Regions from separate parts of the Lactobacillus sp. ESL0230 genome, predicted to be linked through region 1. Evidence: predicted binding sites of a transcription regulator. Region 1 holds the regulator's gene; the other holds the start of a gene.

The links. The regulator LexA, encoded in region 1, represses DNA repair genes until DNA is damaged. The targets are predictions, from matches to a motif close to CNAACANNTGTTNG.
Region 2: the regulator LexA is predicted to act here: its motif matches at 6,251-6,264, upstream of recA (recombinase RecA).

The regions. Positions count from the first base shown of each region.
Region 1 is NZ_REHI01000006.1:691,065-700,833, reverse strand. Features, by position in the region: gene F5ESL0230_RS05175 (APC family permease) at 1-1,142, opposite strand, end outside; gene ylxM (YlxM family DNA-binding protein) at 1,413-1,754, shown strand; gene ffh (signal recognition particle protein) at 1,758-3,185, shown strand; gene rpsP (30S ribosomal protein S16) at 3,268-3,540, shown strand; gene rimM (ribosome maturation factor RimM) at 3,610-4,125, shown strand; gene trmD (tRNA (guanosine(37)-N1)-methyltransferase TrmD) at 4,115-4,840, shown strand; gene rplS (50S ribosomal protein L19) at 4,952-5,299, shown strand; gene F5ESL0230_RS05140 (nucleoside phosphorylase) at 5,394-6,158, shown strand; gene lexA (transcriptional repressor LexA) at 6,418-7,041, opposite strand; gene F5ESL0230_RS05130 (DUF896 domain-containing protein) at 7,188-7,436, shown strand; gene F5ESL0230_RS05125 (YneF family protein) at 7,506-7,721, shown strand; gene F5ESL0230_RS05120 (ABC transporter ATP-binding protein) at 7,791-9,545, shown strand; gene F5ESL0230_RS05115 (ABC transporter ATP-binding protein) at 9,547-9,769, shown strand, end outside.
Region 2 is NZ_REHI01000006.1:156,809-166,577, reverse strand. Features, by position in the region: gene F5ESL0230_RS02660 (helicase-related protein) at 1-1,235, opposite strand, end outside; gene F5ESL0230_RS02655 (YigZ family protein) at 1,283-1,936, shown strand; gene F5ESL0230_RS02650 (glycosyltransferase family 4 protein) at 1,993-3,147, opposite strand; gene rny (ribonuclease Y) at 3,292-4,923, opposite strand; gene recA (recombinase RecA) at 5,054-6,166, opposite strand; gene F5ESL0230_RS02635 (ABC transporter permease) at 6,318-6,977, opposite strand; gene F5ESL0230_RS02630 (glycine betaine ABC transporter substrate-binding protein) at 6,970-7,899, opposite strand; gene F5ESL0230_RS02625 (ABC transporter permease) at 7,912-8,535, opposite strand; gene F5ESL0230_RS02620 (ABC transporter ATP-binding protein) at 8,535-9,713, opposite strand.

The DNA.
Region 1 (9,769 bases):
AATGGGATAAATGCAGAAATAATAATTGCTACTAGCGATACTACCCAGAGTGAACTGGCAGGGCGATGATCTTTGTTTAATTTTCCTAATTTTTTAGGTAACATTCCATCCCGGCCAAAAGAGTATACTAACCGCGAACTTGCCATGCAAAGACCAATTAAAGCTGTAAACATCCCTAGAATTGCAATTGATTGCACAATAAGGGCAATTGTCGTATGACCAGTTTGACGTAAGGCATAACCGACTGGTTCGGCCGAGTTTAAGTACTTCTGATAAGGTACCATTCCTACTAATACTAGACTTACAGCAATAAATAACCCGACTGCTATTAATAAGGAGCCAATGATACCCCGAGGCATAGTCTTTTGAGGATTAACAGCTTCGGCGGAATTTGAAGCGATAGCATCAAAGCCCAAAAAAGATATATAGATCATTGATACTCCAGCATAAATTCCTTGCCAACCTCCAAATGGGCCATGAGCTGTCATACGATAATGTGGAATAAATGGCATAAAATTAGCTTTTCTAACCACAGTTAAACCGACAAAAACAAATAATAAAATTGCCAGTACTTTAACCACTACTAAGACATTTTCGACTTTTGATGCTTTTGATACCCCAAAACTAACTAAAATAGCCGATAGCAAAATGGCAACCAAAGCCACTAAGTCAAATATTCCACCCTTAACTCCTAGTGGATTGGCTAAGGCAGTAGGTAATTTCCAGCCCAGTGGAGTAACCAGTGCGCGTAAATTAGCTGATAGGCCCGAGCTAATAAAAGCCATACCGATTAAGTATTCTGCTAAGAGCGCCCAGCCTGAGATCCACCCCCAGAATTCCCCAAAAATGACATTAATCCATGAATAAACAGAACCTGCAAAAGGCATTGCTGCTGCCATTTCCGCGTAAGCAAAAGCGACTAAACCAGCAACAATGGCTGCTAACAAGCAAGAAATAGCAACAGCAGGTCCTGTATGTAGAGCAGCTACTTCTCCTGGTAAAGTAAAAATAGAAGTTGATACGATTGTTCCTACCCCAAGAGCAAGAAAATCGCGTACCTTTAAAGTTCTAACTAGTTGGCCATCTTTTTGTTGATAGATACTAGGATCTTCTTTTCGGTTCATTGTTTTCCATAAATTCAATTTCATTTCTCCTTGATTTTAATAAAACAATATCTGCACTATTACGAGTGAAATAAGCGTATTAGCACTGCAAATTGTATAAATAAAAAAGGGTACTAAGTTCAGCATGACTAAGCACCATCAATAAATTAATCTCTAATTATACTAGTGGTAATCATACCTATATTTAGCTTGAAAATCAAGTTTTGCCAAGTTTGACTTTACTAAATATAACTTTCAAGATCGTCATTTAACGGCATTTTTGCTATACTAATTCAAGGTGAAAAAGTAATGGATGAACTAGAAAAAAACGAAACAATAGGTGATTTATATGCCTATTATGGTAAGCTTTTAACAAAAAGTCAGCAGAATTATTTTGAAGATTATTATTACAATGATCTTTCTTTGAGTGAAATTGCGGCTAACCACCAGGTTTCGCGCCAGGCAGTTTATGATAATTTGCGGCGATGTCGCAAGCTTTTGTTTAACTATGAAGAAAAATTGCAAATGCAAAAAGAATATAATGAAATTGAGCAGGCATTAGCTAATCTTAGTGAGATTGTTAAGCAAAAAAAGCAGGACCAAGCTTTAAGTTTAATCAATGATTTATTAGCAAAAATGAGAGGAGAATAATTCATGGCCTTTGAAAATTTAAGCGAACGAATTCAAAAAGCATTACGTAATTTAACCGGTAAAGGTAAAATTTCAGAAGAAGACATTAATGCAGCGAGTAGAGAGATTAGACTAGCTTTACTTGAAGCTGATGTTAATTTTAAAGTAGTAAAAGATTTTATTAAAAAAATCAAAAAAGAAGCGCTAGGTAAAGAAGTTCAAGAGAGTCTAAATCCAGGGCAACAAGTCATAAAAATAGTTAATGATGAATTGACCAAGATGATGGGTTCAAGTGCAACTATTCTGAATAAATCAAAGCATATTCCTACAATAATTATGATGGTTGGTTTACAGGGTACTGGTAAAACAACTACGGTTGGTAAATTAGCTAATCAACTAATTGAAAAAGAAAAAGCGCGGCCATTACTCATTGCTGGTGATATTTACCGTCCAGCAGCTATCGAACAATTGCAACAAATTGGTGCTGATTTAAAAGTACCAGTTTATAGTGAACAGGATCAATCAGATGTAGCACAAATTGTCGCAAATGGATTGAAACAAGCAGAGCAAAACAAGAACGACTATGTGATTATCGATACTGCTGGTAGGTTGGAAATTGATGAGCCCTTAATGGAGGAGCTTGAACAAGTAAAAGAAATTGCCCAACCAGATAATATTTTGCTAGTTGTCGATGCAATGACGGGGCAAGTTGCTACTGATGTGGCAGCCGGATTTGATAATCGGCTTGATATTACCGGCATTATTTTAACTAAGCTTGATGGAGATACCCGAGGTGGAGCGGCGCTTTCAATCAGAGCGGTGACTGGTAAGCCGATTATTTATACTGGACAGGGTGAAAAATTAACTGATTTAGAACAGTTTTATCCAGATCGGATGGCCTCACGAATCTTGGGAATGGGTGATATGCTCACTTTAATTGAGAAAGCCCAGCAAGACTATGATGCCAAAAAAGCAGCAGCTGTTGCAGCAAAAATGAAAGAAAATACTTTTGATTTCAATGATTTTGTTGATCAATTGGAGCAAGTTGAAAAGATGGGGCCGCTTGATCAAATAGTCAAAATGATTCCAGGAATGGCTAATAATCCGCAATTAAAGAATATGAATTTTGATAAGAAGCAAATTGTTTATGTTAAAGCAATTATTTCTTCAATGACTCAAGCAGAACGTGAAAATCCAGAATTACTTAACCCCAGTCGCAGAAGAAGAATTGCTGCCGGCTCTGGTCGTCCGATTGTAGAAGTAAATCGAATGATTAAGCAATTCAAACAAGCTCGCGAGATGATGAGTAAAATTACTAATGGTAATTTTAAAGGGATGGAAAATTTACCTGGGATGAATTCACCGATGGGACGCATGGCTATGAGACACATGGGTAAAAAGTTTAAAAAAAATAAAAAGAAACGAATGAAAGTTAAGCGCTACCATTCTTAATCAATATGTTAAGGGAAAACACTTTACACTTTTTCAAAAAAGTGCTATATTATAATCCGTAACTTTTAGGAGGAATAAATTTATGTCAGTTAAAATTCGTATGCGCCGTATGGGTGCTAAAAGAAAGCCTTTTTATAGAATAGTTGTTGCAGATTCAAGAATGCCACGTGATGGCCGTTTTATTGAAGAAGTAGGTTACTACAATCCTGTTTCAGAACCAAAAGAATTGAAACTTGACGAGGATAAGATTTTTGAATGGCTAAAGAAGGGTGCACAACCTTCTGACACAGTTCGTTCACTACTTTCAAGTGCCGGTTTAATGAAGAAGTTGCATGATTCAAAATTCAATAAGTAATGAATTTGCCGGTTAAAAGTTTGAGGCCCCTTATGCTTCAAACTTTTTTCTTTTGAGTTAGGAGAAAAAATGCAATTTTACGATGTTGCAAAAATTTTAACTACCCATGGCTTAGCGGGAGAACTTAAAATCGCTTTAATTACCGATTTTCCGCAGGAACGTTTTGTTGCGGGCAATAAATTATCCCTAAAAAATGACACTGATAGAACTTTAACTGTTAAAACTGCCAGACCATTTAAGCAATTTTGGCTAGTTCAATTTACCGAAATTGATACAATTGAAGTCGCAAAGCAGTTAATGGGTAAAATATTGGTAGTGAGTGAGCTTAATCAGCATCAACTACCTCCAGGTACATATTATTATCGTGATATTTTAGGTTGCCGTGTGCTTGATAATTTAACTGGTAATGATTTGGGGCAAATTACTGGCATTGAAGCCCCTGGTGCTAATGATGTGTGGGAAGTTACTGAAGATTCTGGGAATGAATACCTGCTTCCTTATATTGATGAAGTAGTTAAACAAGTCGATATTACCAATAAAAGAGTTTATGTTGAGTTACTGGAGGGTTTGCGCGATGCAGATTAACGTATTGACTCTTTTTCCAGATATGTTCACGCCTTTACAAACTTCGATGCTTGGTCGCGGACTTGAGGACAATAAGTGGCAATTAAATTTAGTCAATTTTCGTGATTTTACAGCTGATGTTCACCATCATGTTGATGATGCACCATATGGTGGTGGCGCCGGAATGGTCCTACAGATTATGCCAATTAAAAGGGCACTTGATTCCTTAAAAAACAAAGGGAAAGTAATCATTACAGCTCCGCAAGGAAAGATTTTTAATCAACAAGTTGCTCAAAATTGGGCACGTGAAGAAAATTTGACCTTTATTTGTGGTCATTATGAAGGTTTTGATCAACGGGTTTATGATATGGCTGATGAAGTTGTTTCAATTGGTGACTATGTTTTAACTGGTGGGGAACTGCCAACGATGAGTATGATTGATGCAACTATTCGCTTGTTACCTGGTATTTTAGGTAATGCTGCTTCACCTATTGATGAAAGTTTTTCTCATGGATTATTGGAGTACCCACAATATACCAGACCTGAAAATTTTGAAGGCATGAAAGTACCGGCAGTTTTAACTTCTGGTAACCATCAAAAAATTGCTGAATGGCGGCATAAAGAAGCGTTGAAAGTGACATATCTTAAAAGGCCGGACTTGCTTGAAAAATATGTTATGACTACAGCTGAAAAAAAGATGTTAAGTGAAATTAAAGCTGAAATTAACAAAGCTTGATTTGCAATCAAGAATTTGCTAAGATAGTTCAGGTGCTATACGGGCACTAATAATTAGGGGTGTTCCGCTGGCGGAAGTAACGTTAATGAATGCCGAAGAAGGAGAAAAACAATGGATCCATTAATTCAAGAATTAACTAAAGAGCAATTACGTGATGATATTCCTGATTTTCGTGCAGGTGACACTATCCGTGTTCATGTACGTGTTGTTGAAGGTAGTCATGAACGTATTCAGATGTTTGAAGGCGTTGTAATTAAGCGTAAAGGCGCTGGTATTGCAGCTGCTTACACTGTTCGTAAGATTGCTTCTGGTGTTGGTGTTGAACGTACCTTCCCAGTTAATGATCCACGTGTGGCTAAAGTTGAGGTATTGCGTCATGGTCGTGTACGTCGTGCTAAGCTTTACTACTTACGTGAACGTCATGGTAAGTCTGCAAGAATTGCTGAGAAGCGTCGTTAAACAAATAAAAAGTAGAACTATCTTTTTAATAAGGACAGTTCTATTTTTTTATGTTAAAATACCAGCAATCTTATTTTAGCTAGGAGGTTTTAAAGTGCAACGGCCTTTTTTATTAGATTTTGACGCAAATCGAAACGCAGTATTAGAGCCAGACCATGAAAGAAGTAAAGTGAATTATCACTTTCACCGAAAATTGTTATTTGCATTTATTACAAATGATGCAATAAAACGATTTTTAATAGTATATCCGCATCGTTTAATAGGACAATTTGATTGCTTTGAAGGTAAAACCCCCATTTATGAAGTTGAAATTGGTCAAGAGAAAATCACATTTTGTCAAGCCAAACTTGGTGCTGCAGCTGCCACTGAATTACTTGATTGGCTAATTAGTTATGGGGTTAAGCAAATATTAACGATTGGCTCGGCTGGAACATTGGTTGACCTGCCAGAAGGTTATTTTTTATTACCAACTAAGGCAATTAGAGATGAAGGTACTTCATTTCATTATATAAAAGCCAGCAACTTTGTTGACTTAAACTCAGCTTATTTAAGCCGAATTGAATTTTTAATGAAACGAAATGGTTTAAAAGCTAAGAAAGTTTTAACCTGGACAACTGATGGTTTTTTCAGAGAAACTGCTCAAAAAGTTCAACAATTTAGAAAACTTGGTGCTGCTTGTGTTGAAATGGAGTGTGCAGCCATGGCTGCATGTGCACAATTTCGCCGAGTTGATTTTGCGCAAATCTTATTTACGGCAGATTCATTAAGTAATATTGAATGTCACAATGATAGGGGCTGGGGGCTGGATACTCATGAAACCGCCCTCACCTTAGCGGCTAAAATAATTGCTGAAGTTTAAACATACTTTGTGAAAAATATGGTTGTGAAACCTATATGAAACATTGACGTATTTCACAAAATAAAATAAATAAGTTGATATTAAAGCATTTATCAAAAAAATAACGCCAAAACTTTGTGAATGGAATAAATCTAATAGATGTGGAAAATTAGCATTGCTTTTTGTTATCGGACTTTTTTATAAAAAAACTACAAATATCAATTTAATTGCAGTTAGATATTTGTAGTTAAAAGTTATTAATCAGGCTTTTTTAGCCAATTTAGAAAATGTTATTGCGATAAAGTCCAACCACTTTACCTAATATTTGCACTTTATCTAAAATAATTGGTGCCATATTGTCATTTTCAGGTTGAAGACGATAATGATCTTTTTCTTTATAAAAGCGTTTAACGGTTGCTTCATTTTCATCGGTCATAGCAACTACTATTTCACCATTAATTGCTGAACTTTGCTTGCGAACAATAACATTGTCACCGTTTAAAATGCCAGCATTAATCATACTTTCACCATGAATTTTTAGCATAAATAGGTTATCTGAATCATTAGCCAAATCTGGCGGAAGAGGAAAATAATCTTCGATATCTTCAACTGCTAAAATTGGTTCACCAGCGGTTACCACACCAACTATTGGAATTTCAGTAGATTTAATGCCCAAAACTTTTTTGCCTTGAGCGGTTACTTCTAAGGCACGTGGTTTAGTAGCATCTTTAAGCAGAAGTCCTTTTCGTTCAAGTCGTGTTAAGTGACCATGAACAGTTGAAGTAGATGATAGTCCTACTTCATGGCAAATTTCGCGCACAGTAGGTGGGAAGCCACGCTTTTGTACAGTATCATAGATATATTGGAGAATTTGCAGTTGTTTAGGATTTTGCTTGGTAGTCATAAATACGCTCCTATAGTAATGACAATTATCTTAAGTTAAGTTTATTTTAGCAGATATTATAGCTATATGCAAACAAACGTTCTAAAAGCTTAGACTTTTTTTATAGTTAAAAATAAGGTAGACTTTTTTATTGAGAGGTGCAAAGAATGACAAAAGACAAAGAAAAAAAGATGGTTGACCGAATCAATGAACTTTATCATAAGAAAAAGGCTGAGGGTCTAACTGCTGAGGAAGAAAAAGAACGAGAAAAATTACACCAAGAATTTATCAAAAACTTTCGGGCCAGTTTTAAGCAAGATGTTGAAAATTTGGTAATACTTGATAAAGATGGTAAAGAAATTACTTCTGAAAAAGCTAAAGCGATTCAACGGAAAAAAGCTTTAAGAAAAAATTAACTTTAGCCTTTAATTTTAAATGATTTTTAGGTAAGATATATTTATTGGACAAATTGAGGTGACTGTTTTATGAATTTAGGGTTAGAAATTTTTTTAATTATTATTGCACTACTAATTGGTCTTGTAGGAGGCTTCTATGGTGCAAGAACTTATATGAAGAAATATTTTAAAGATAATCCACCAATCAGTGAAGATATGATTGTTGCCATGATGTCACAAATGGGACAGAAACCTTCGGCTAAGAAGGTCAACCAAGTAATGAACATGATGAAACATCAAAAATAAATAATTTTACTAGATTGAAAAAGACGGGGTTTATCTCCGTCTTTTTGTATAAATAAAGTTAGGTGAATAATGAGTATATTTTATAAATTAAGTTGGTTCTTTAAACAGGAGAAAAAAAGGTATCTCATCGGTATCACATTTTTAATACTAACATCTTTTGTCAATTTAGTCCCACCACGTATTTTAGGCTTAATGGCTGATCAATTAAATCAAGGACATATTTCTTGGAGTGAATATACCTTACTGATTTTGACAATTATTATTGCTGCTTTATTATTATATAGTTTTCGCTACTTTTGGCGAAAGCAGATCTGGGGTGGTGCTGCAGAACTCGAGTTACAATTACGGTCAAAGCTATTTCGTCATTTTATGGAAATGGATCGGACTTTTTATCAAAGACATCGAACTGGTGATTTGATGGCTCATGCTACTAATGATGTTTCGGCAGTGCAAGAAGTAGCAGGTGAGGGGGTACTGACCCTAGTCGATTCTTTGGTCATGGGCTTATCTACTATAGTTGCTATGGTGATTTTTGTAAACTGGCGTTTGACAATAGTTGCTTTATTACCCTTACCATTTTTAGCTGTCGGGGCTTGGAAGTTAGGTGATAAACTACATGACTCGTTTGATAAATCTCAAGCAGCTTTTTCCCGTTTAAATAATAAGACGCAAGAATCAGTTTCTGGAATAAAAGTAATAAAAACTTTCGGTCAAGGAAAAGCTGATGCGGCAGCATTTAATGCTATGGTTGCTGATACAATTCAAATTAATAAACAAGTATTTAAGTGGGATTCAATGTTTGATCCCTTAAGTACCTTATTGATTGGCTTAACTTATGCCATAACTATCATTTATGGTGGACTAATGGTGGTTAATCATTCATTATCAGTTGGTCAGCTAGTTTCCTTTATTGCTTATATTGGCAATATGGTTTGGCCCATGTTTGCAATTGGCTACCTTTTTAATATTTTAGAACGTGGCAGTGCTAGTTATGATCGGATTGAAAAATTACTAGCTGAAAAGCCTGAGATTACAGATGATAAGGCTGACCCAAATTTATCTGCGACTGATATTACTGGCGATTTAGTATATCATATTAATTCTTTTGCCTATCCTGATGAACCTAATCTCCCCATACTACATCATATTAATTTCACTTTAAAGACTGGGCAAACATTAGGTTTAGTCGGTAAAGTTGGAGCTGGTAAAACTTCAATCATTCAACTGCTTTTACGGGATTTTGATAAGTACGATGGTCAAATTACATTGAATGGTTTAGATATTCGGCAAATTCCGTTAGAACTTTTATTAAAACAAATTTCTTACGTTCCACAGAATAATTATTTGTTTTCAACTAATATTAAAAATAATATTTCTTTTGCAAAAACGAACGCACAAAAAGCAGAAATTATTTCGGCTGCAAAAAAGAGTGATTTACATGAAGATATTATGCAAATGCCAAGAGATTATCAAACTTTGGTAGGGGAAAATGGTATTTCGCTTTCTGGAGGACAAAAGCAACGAATGTCAATTGCACGTGCTTTGGTTAAAAAAAGTCAAATATTAATTTTGGATGATGCTTTATCGGCCGTTGATGCCAGAACTGAGATGGCAATTTTAAAGTCTTTAAATCAAGAACGCAAAGACAAGACAACAGTGATTGCAACTCATCGCTTAACTTCAGTAATGCATGCTAACCTGATTTTAGTATTAAAAGATGGTCAAATTGTTGAGCGTGGAACTCATGACCAGTTATTAGCTGCTCATGGTTGGTATGCAGATATGTGGCAAAAACAAGAATTAGAAGAAAAGGTTGGTGAATAGTGTGGACGAACAAGAGACGAATCAATCTGTTTGGGCTCAAGAAATTCCGGTTAAAGAACAGTTAAAAATATTAAAACGATTACTTGGTTTTGTTTGGCGTTTTAAAAATGAAATTATTGTTGCTGGGATTGGTGCTTTTTTAGTTAGTGCAATTAATATGTTGTTACCCTATGGATTACAGTTCTTTCTGGATAACTATCTAGTAAAAGCAGATGTTACAACAC
Region 2 (9,769 bases), 530 kb from region 1:
TTTGTATACTTGTGATAGCAAAATAACACTAACCCATCAGTATCATTTTTAGCCCGTCCCACTCTTCCCGCAATCTGAACTAAGCTCGAAGCGGTATAAATTTTATCATCTGCTTGAACAATAATCACCCAAACATGCTTAAACGTTACTCCCCGCTCTAAGATTGTCGTTGTTACTAGAATTTGCAATTTTTGATTGCGAAATTGCTGTACTTTTTCTAGACGCTCTTTATCGCCAGCATAAACACCAGCTATTTTTATTTGCCTAAGTTGTTCAACTTGCTTAAGAGCTGACAAATACAAAGAGATTTGTTCAATTCGCGGTACGAAAAGTAAAAGCGGATGTCCTTTTTTAGTTACAGCAATAATCTCCTTTAGTAACTTAGGATGAATTTTGCCCTTACTTAAAAAGGGCCGTAAAAACATTTTCTCTTTTGGTAAAGGTAACTTGCCACCATGAAACCGCCGCTTTAACTGTAAAATTTCGATTTTTCCTACTTTAACATCTGCTAATAAATCTTTAGTTGGCGTAGCTGTTAGATAAACTTGAACACCAGCTATTTTTAATGCATTCTTAGCCGCAAAATGCAAAGTATTATTTTCAACATACGGAAAAGAATCAGTCTCATCAATTACTAACAGATCAAATGCATGATAAAATTTTAATAATTGATGTGTAGTACAAATTGTTAATTGATCAAGCCTTGGATCAATATATTCTTGACCGTGATATTTACCAATTTTAGTTTTATTAAAAGCCGCTTTAAAACGCGGGTATAATTCATTAACAACATCGATTCTAGGACTAGCAATACAACAGCGTTGACCCCAACTTAAGCTTTGATTTATCAAGGCAAAAAGCATTTCTGTTTTACCCGCCCCTGTCACCGCGTAGACCAAAGTATTTTTCTTATTTATGAAATTTTCAACTAATTTTTGCGAAATTTTTTCTTGCAAAGGCGTTAACTTACCATTCCATGTTAATTGGCGTTTATCTTTGGGAAAAGCAACTTCTTGTTCATTCCGAATCAAAATGTCACCTTCAACAATTCGTCCCAGTTCAATACATGAACGACAATACCGCTTACCGTTTGGCAATTTGGCATTAACCATTGCCCCACACCGCTTGCAATGACTATCTTCAATCGCACTTACTTTTGTTAAATCGGTATTTATGCTAAAATCCTCTTGACTACCAATCCATTGGCGGCCGATGAGGCTAGTTAAATTTTCCATCTACTTTCCCTCCAATCTATAAGTACGTAAAACGAAGGTGAATTCTTTTGATGCAAGAAAAAAATTATTTAACTATTAAGAATAATGGTACAAATGAACTAATAATTAAGAAAAGTCGTTTTATTACCACCTTAGTACGAACTAATACAATAGTTGAAGCTGACCAAGCAATTGCGGCTATTACTAAAAAATACCGAGATGCAACCCACAATACCTATGCTTATGTCGTAGAAGATCATGTCAAAGCTAGTGATAACGGCGAACCTGCTGGAACAGCAGGAGTTCCGGAATTAAAAGCACTGCAATTGATGAATCTAAAAAATGTAACTGCTGTAGTGACACGTTATTTTGGTGGAATTAAACTTGGTACTGGTGGACTAATTCGTGCTTATTCAAATAGCGTGACTGAAGCGGCTAAAACAATTGGAGTGGTTAAACGCATGCAACAGCAAAAAGTCGATTTTCATGTTGCATATAATAAATTTGATGAGGTACAACATTTTTTAACTAATGAACAAATTTTTATTGCCAATACTGATTATGGAGTAGATGTAAATATTCAAATTTTTGTCGACGAAAAAGTACGAACTGCTGTTGAAAATAACCTAACCAATCTTTTAGCTGGACAAATCACGTTCAACCTAGGCGAAAAACGTTATATCGAAGTTCCTATTACCGAACATAATTATCATTCACAATAATTAAAAGCCATGGAAATCAAACTATTTCCATGGCTTTTTTATTGAATTCAACTCGGTCAATCATGCTTCTTATTTTTTAATTGTTCTGGTTTTTCTTGACCTAAATGCCATACTTCAACTGTTGGATCATTTTTACTGCGCATACTAATTAGTTTTTGAAGTAAACATAATAAGGGCTTATATTTTTCTCCTAGCAGGCCAATCGATTCCACAAATACTTCTAATGCAACAACTAGTCCTGCAATTAACAACCACATCCCCCAGGTTGGTGATAACAAGAATAACAGTGAAATAAATGAAAAAATCAATGATAAAGAATAGATTGCTAAAACTGTCTGTCGATGAGTCAAGCCCATCTTCATTAATTGATGATGTAAGTGGTGCTTATCTGCTTGCGAAACAGGTTGGTTATTCAACTTACGCCGAATCATTGCATAAATGGTATCAGTAATTGGCACACCTAAAATTGTTACTGGTACTAAGAGTGAAATAAAAGTAACATTCTTTAGTCCCTTTAAAGAAAAAATAGCAATCATAAAACCAATATACAAAGCACCTGTATCACCCAAAAATATCTTTGCGGGGTGAAAATTATATGGTAAAAAGCCCAGTAAACAAGCAGCTAGCATAAAACAACTAATTGGAATATAAAGTTGATTGGTATGTAGAAAAAAGTAACCAACAATTCCCATGGTAATCAGCGATATTAGTGATACACCATCAGCTAAGCCATCTAACCCATCAATTAAATCTACTGCATTAGTCAATGCAAGAATCCAAAAAATTGTAATTGGCAAACTCCACCAGCCCAAATTAATCTGTTTATTCAAGAGTGGCAAATTGAGTACATTCATCTTAATGTCAGCCAAAAAATAAATAATTAAAGCACCAATTAAAATGCCAAACATTTTTTGGCGCGGCTTTAGTTCTAGAATATCATCAATAATTCCCGTTAAAACAATTACACTAGAAGCTAACAATACACTAAAAGCTTCATGCGTGGGAAACTGCTCTCGCAATAGAACAAATGTACCAATATTATAGGTCACAAAGATACCCAAGCCACCAAGGGTTGGCATTGGTTTTTTATTAACTCTTCTAGCATTAGGATTATCAACCGCCCCCAAAACAAAGGCAAGACGCCTAATAAATGGTGTAATTGACGCTTGAATAATCACTAGAAAGAATAATTCAACAATAATTTTAAACATAGTCGACTACTTTCATAATTAATTGCTTTAATTATACAGGGTGAAGCAAAAATCCACAAATCACAAAATTTACTATTTAATAATTGAATTTTTTACTATATTTAAACACAAATCAAAAAAGCTGAATTTTTTAATTCAGCTTTTTTATCTTGCAACTGCGACTACCCTTTTTTCACGGATAACCGTAATTTTAATATTACCTGGGTAATCAAGTTCCTTTTCAACTTGCTTACGAATATCATGGGCCAATACAGTAATTCGGTCATCTGAAATCTTATCTGGCTTGACCATCACGCGAACTTCTCGTCCAGCTTGAATGGCATAAGCTTGATCAACTCCATCATATCTTTTAGCAATTTGTTCTAATTCAGTTAATCTTCTTATATAATTTTCTAAACTTTCACTTCTTGCCCCAGGTCGAGCCGAAGATATCGTGTCTGCCGCCACTACTAGCTCAGCAACAAATGATAACTTCGGTACATCACCGTGATGGGCCGCAATTGCATTAACAACTACATCTGATTCATGATATTTTCTAGTTAATTCTACACCAATTTCAACGTGTGAACCTTCAATATCATGATCGATGGCTTTTCCTATATCGTGTAATAATCCCGCGCGAACTGCTAATTTTTCATTTAAACCAAGCTCAGCCGCCATTGCTCCAGCTAATTTAGCCACTTCAATTGAATGCCCTAAAACATTCTGGCCATAGGACGTTCGATATTTAAGGCGACCAAGAATTTTAACAAGTTCAGGATTCATTCGATGAATCCCTAGCTCCATTAATGCGCTTTCACCAGCTTCATAAATGTCATCATTGACTTCTTTGCGTGCTTTATCAACCATCTCTTCAATTCGAGCTGGATGAATACGACCATCCTTAACCAGCCGTTCCATTGCTCGTTTAGCAATTTCACGTCGAATCGCGTCAAAGCCACTCAAAGTGACTACTTTAGGAGTATCATCAATTATTAAATCAACTCCAGTTAGAGCTTCAAAGGAGCGAATATTCCGACCTTCTCGACCAATAATTCTTCCCTTCATTTCCTCATTAGGCAAATTAACTACTGAAACTGTTGTTTCAGCAACAGTTTCAGCCGAACTACTTTGAATTGCATCAATAATAATTTTACGGGCATAATGATCAGCTTTAACCCGAATTTCTTCATTACTATCCTTGATCATTTCTGCCCGTTCCTTAACTAGTTCATCAGATAATTGGGTCAAAACTAACTTCTGTGCTTGATCTTTACTCAGTTGAGCAACCTCGTACAGCTTTTCCTTAGTTTGATCGACTAAGTCAGTTACAACCTTTATATTTTTCTTTAGCTCTAGTTCTTGCTTACGAAAGTGATTTTCTTTTTCAGTTAATTCGGCTTCCTTTTCCGTCAATAAAGAGTTTTTATGTTCAAAAGTATCTTCTTGTTGCTTTAAACGATTAGTATCGCGTGCAACCAAATCGCGCTTAACATTTAATTCATCTTCAACCTTTTGTCGATAAGTTTGAATTTGCTCTTGCGCTTCAAGAATTTTTTCTTTTTTAATATTTAGTGCACTCTGCTTTAAAGTTTCAGCAGCTTGCTTTTGAAAACTTATTTCAGCTTGGGTAGCTGCCACTTGAGACTTTGCTTCAGCTAAAATATTATCAGCATTCTTTTTGGCATTTTGAGCTTTCTTTTCCCAAATATTTTTTCTGAAATAATAGCCAATAATTAAACCTAGTAAAATTGAAATAATAGCAATCGCGATGGGAACCAAAATTGTTTTTATCATGATTACTATCGCCTTTTTTTATTTTTAGATTATTCACACAAACTTAATGATAAATAACCTAATCACTTATGTCAATCAACTAAAAAAAACCTTGACCAAAATTTATAGATCAAGGTTAATTTCTTCAATTCTAGTTACTTTTGTCATCTACTTCTTTTTCAGCAGAAGTCGTTTTAGTTTCTGGTTTGGTTGCCTTAGCTTTTTTAGCTTTAGCATTTTCTGGATCTTCACGTTCAGAAATGGCTTCTTCATCAATACCATAAATATGACGAACTTCCTTTTGAACTTCAGCGTATATTTCTGGATGATCTTCTAAATATTGCTTTGCATTTTCACGCCCCTGACCAATACGTTCATCTTTGTATGAATACCAAGAGCCAGCTTTCGCAATAATATCTTTATCAGCTGCCATATCTAGCAATTCACCACTTTGGGAAATACCTTTGCCATACATCATATCTACTTCCGCAACTTTAAAAGGCGGTGCAACTTTGTTTTTAACAACTTTAATTTTTACACGATTTCCCGTTATTTCGCCACCAGTCTGCTTAATTTTTTCTGCACGTCTAATTTCTAAACGGATTGTCGCATAAAACTTAAGTGCGCGCCCACCTGGAGTCGTTTCCGGATTACCAAACATAATGCCAACTTTTTCTCTAATTTGATTAATAAAAATGGCAATTGTCTTTGTCTTGTTAATATTTCCAGAAAGCTTACGCAAAGCCTGACTCATTAAACGTGCTTGTAACCCCACATGACTATCACCCATTTCTCCGTCAATTTCAGCTTGGGGAACTAGAGCAGCTACAGAGTCGACAATTAAAATATCAATTGCACCACTTGTAATTAGTGTATCCGCAATTTGTAATCCTTCTTCACCAGTATTAGGCTGCGATAAAATGAGTGAATCCACATCAACCCCTAAGGCTTCTGCATATGCTGGATCCATTGCATTTTCAGCATCAATGTAAGCAGCCGTACCACCACGCTTTTGTACTTCAGCTACAGCATGTAAAGCAACCGTGGTCTTACCAGAAGATTCAGGACCATAAATTTCAACAATTCTTCCCCGTGGATAGCCCCCGACCCCTAAAGCTGAGTCAAGTGCAAGTGAACCAGATGGAATCGTTGAAATTTTAGTATCTGCTTTATCGCCCATGCGCATAACAGCGCCCTTACCGAAGTTCTTTTCTATTTTTTTAAGCGCATTTTCCAATGCTGCCTGCTTTTCATCTTTGGGCAAGACTTTTCCTCCTCTAAAATAATAATCACCAGTTTATACTCATTAATTATACGTTGCTTGAAGATATATTTGCAAGAAATATAGCGAACAAATGTTTAAATAAGCTTAAGCCCTACTAATATATATGCAAAAATAACCCATATTTTTTGATTTATTTTTTTAATCCTTTAGGTTGTACCCAATTTTGGACCAAGTTAAGCAATAGATCAACTAATACTGCCATTAATGCAGTGGGAAACGCCCCAGCTAAAATTATTGCGTTGCCGCTAGTTGCATTAGTACCGCGAATAATAATATCGCCTAATCCGCCGGCACCAACAAAAGAACCAATTGAAGTAATTCCAATTGCTATTACTAAAGCATTTTTTAAACCAGCTACAATTACTGAAATTGATAAAGGTAACCGAACCAAATAAAGTAATTGCAGCTTAGTCATTCCCATACCTTTACCTGAATCAATAATATTTTTATCAACACTGCACATGCCAGTATATGTATTTTTAATAATTGGTAACAATGAATATAGCGTAACAGTAAAAACAACTGTTTTTACTCCTAAACCCATTCCAATCATTACGATTGACAAAAGAGCAAGTGAGGGGATTGTCTGAATGAAATTAGCAAATTCAAGCACAAAACTTCCCAAATGTGTATTACGAGCAATCACAATTCCCAGCGGAATACCAATAATTGCTGCAAACAATACACCATAAACTGACATTAAAAAAGTACGATTAAATTGACTAAGTATATAATTGCCATTATGTTGATAATAATAAATAAATTGTTGCCATAAAGTTAAATTAGCCATTATTTTTACCCCTAAAAAAATTATGTTTTACCAAAAATTGATGCGCCACGGTAGAGGGTTCTAGTAATCTATCATCTACTTCAAAATTCATTCTTCGTATGTCATGAATACTAATATTCCCCACTAATCTCATCAAAAGAGGCTTAAGGTCGGGATGATTACGTAATAAATAATTATTAATTAACATGCCGCAATTATATGGCGGAAAAAAATGCTTATTATCCTTTAATAATTTTAATCGATAGCTATCAATTCGCCCATCCGTAGAATAACCTAAAATCACATTCACTTTACCACTTTTTAGGGCGGAATAAACCAGACCAATATTCATTGGCTCAATTTTGGTAAAAGCCATATGATACGCTTGCTTAAACTGCCTATAACCAACTCCTGGTGCATTAATCCATTCCGAAGCAACTCCAAATGAAAATTTATTTTGCCATTGTTTTAAGTCAGAAATTTTATATAAATTATATTTTTTTTGTGCACTTTTTTTTACCATAAAGGCATAATTATTGGCAAAGCCATAAGTGGGAAGATATGTTTGATCCCACCTTTTTTTCGCCTCACTCCGCACTGTCTGATTGGCCCTTTTTGCATTTTTAATTGGAGCTAGATGTAAATTAGCAGTCAATTCACCCCCATCATAGGCAACCGCTTGGATGTCAGCATCATGACGATACAATGCTTGGTGCTGCATTGGGGCTGAACCTAAATTATTAACAATGGAAGCGCGATATGGCGTTTCATGTTCAATTAATTGAACAATTATGTTAGCGACAATTTGAGATTCAGTTGTTGTTAAGGCAGTTACTCTAATCTGATCACTACTAGGTTGATTATCAACTAATCCACACGCACAAGTAGCTATCATAGTCATAAATGTAATGGTAGAAATTAATATTTTTGCTCGTCTTTTCATTACTAAGCCTCCCTATATACCTTTAGGAATAATTTTTTTCTCTAGTAAACCAAGTAAAAAATCTGTTAATAATGCTAAAGCAATTACTGGGAGGGTTCCACCAAGAATTAAATCAGGTTGATAAAGACTAAGTCCACTAAAAATAAAATCGCCTAATCCTCCAGCTCCAATATAGGAAGCCAATGTTGCCCAAGCAATTATATAAATTGCAGCTAAACGAATTCCAGCCATAATTACTGGCATTGCTAAAGGGAGCCTTACTTTAGTAATTAATTGTATTTTGGTCATGCCAAGACCACGAGCAGAATCGATAATATTAGTATCCACATTAGTTAGTCCCACATAAGTATTACGCAAAATTGGCATTAAACTATACAAAAAAAGTGCAATAATTGCTGGCAAACGTCCTACTCCAAATAATGGAATCATCATTGCTAATAATGCAAGAGCTGGAATAGTTTGCAAAATGCTCGTAATCGAAATTATTATTTTCGCAATTCGTGGAATTTTTAGTAAAAAAACGCTTAAAGGAATTGCTACAATAATTCCTAAGGATAATGAAATAATCGCTATATAAATTTGCTGCCAAGTTTTAACAATTAACTCTAATCCATGTTGAGTTAAAAAAGCAACCATTATTTTACCTCTTTTTCTGATTTTTCAATTAAAGCTGTTTTATCGCCCCATATTTTTTCATAAATCACATTAACCAGGCTAGAACGAGTTACTATACCTACTAATCTTTCATTATCGTCAACAACCGGAATATATTGTCCAGCGCGGCTTAAAATTCGACTAAAATTATCACGTAAATATTCATCTGGTCTTAGGACTGGAATTTTAGTTAATAAAATTTCACTAATCTTATTAGCGTGGTTATATTTTTTCTGTAACTCATTAATTGAAATATATCCTTTAAAGTGATTTTCGAGATCAACAACTAACAGCGTATCAACTCGATGTTCCTTCATCATTGCTAATGCAGCCGTTAAAGAAGCCGTTTGATTAATTTTGACGGGATCAGTGAGCATCACGTTTTTTACTTTAACAGTTTCATATTTTGCTTCAGAAAGGCGCTTTTCACCAATCAAATTCTCTACAAATTTATTTTTTGGATAGTGCAAAATTTCATCTGGTGAGCCAACCTGAATTAAATGACCCCCGTGTAAAACAACTATTTTAGTAGCAAGCTTTAGGGCTTCATCCATATCATGTGTAACAAACACTATTGTTTTACCTAACTTGGATTGTAAATTTTTCACTAAAGTCTGCAAACTTTCACGCGTAATCGGATCTAATGCACCAAATGGCTCATCCATTAAAATCAAGTTTTGATTTGCAGCTAAAGCTCTAATGACACCTACTCGCTGCTGCTGACCACCAGATAATTCATTAGGATAGCGATCTAAATATGATTTAGGTAACTGAGCTAATTCTATTAACTTATTTACAGCAACCGCTATTTTTTCCTTTGGCCATTTTAATAATTTTGGTACCAGAGCAATATTTTGTCGAATCGTCATATGAGGCATTAAGCCATTACTCTGAATCACATATCCAATATGTCGTCTTAAAAAAACAGGATTAAATTCTTTAACATTTTTTCCTTTAATTAAAACCTTTCCCTTAGTTACACTATTCATCCGATTAATCATTCGCATTAGTGTTGTTTTACCCGAGCCAGAGGTTCCAATTAGACAGCAAAATTCACCCTTATTTATTTTGAAGTTAATGTTGTCAACAGCTGGTTTGCTCATTTTAGGATATAGCTTTGTTACATTCTTAAATTCAACCATCGGTATATTTTTTACCATAATATTTCCCCCTTTTTTCAATAGTATTATAGTTCAATCCTATCAACATAATTAAA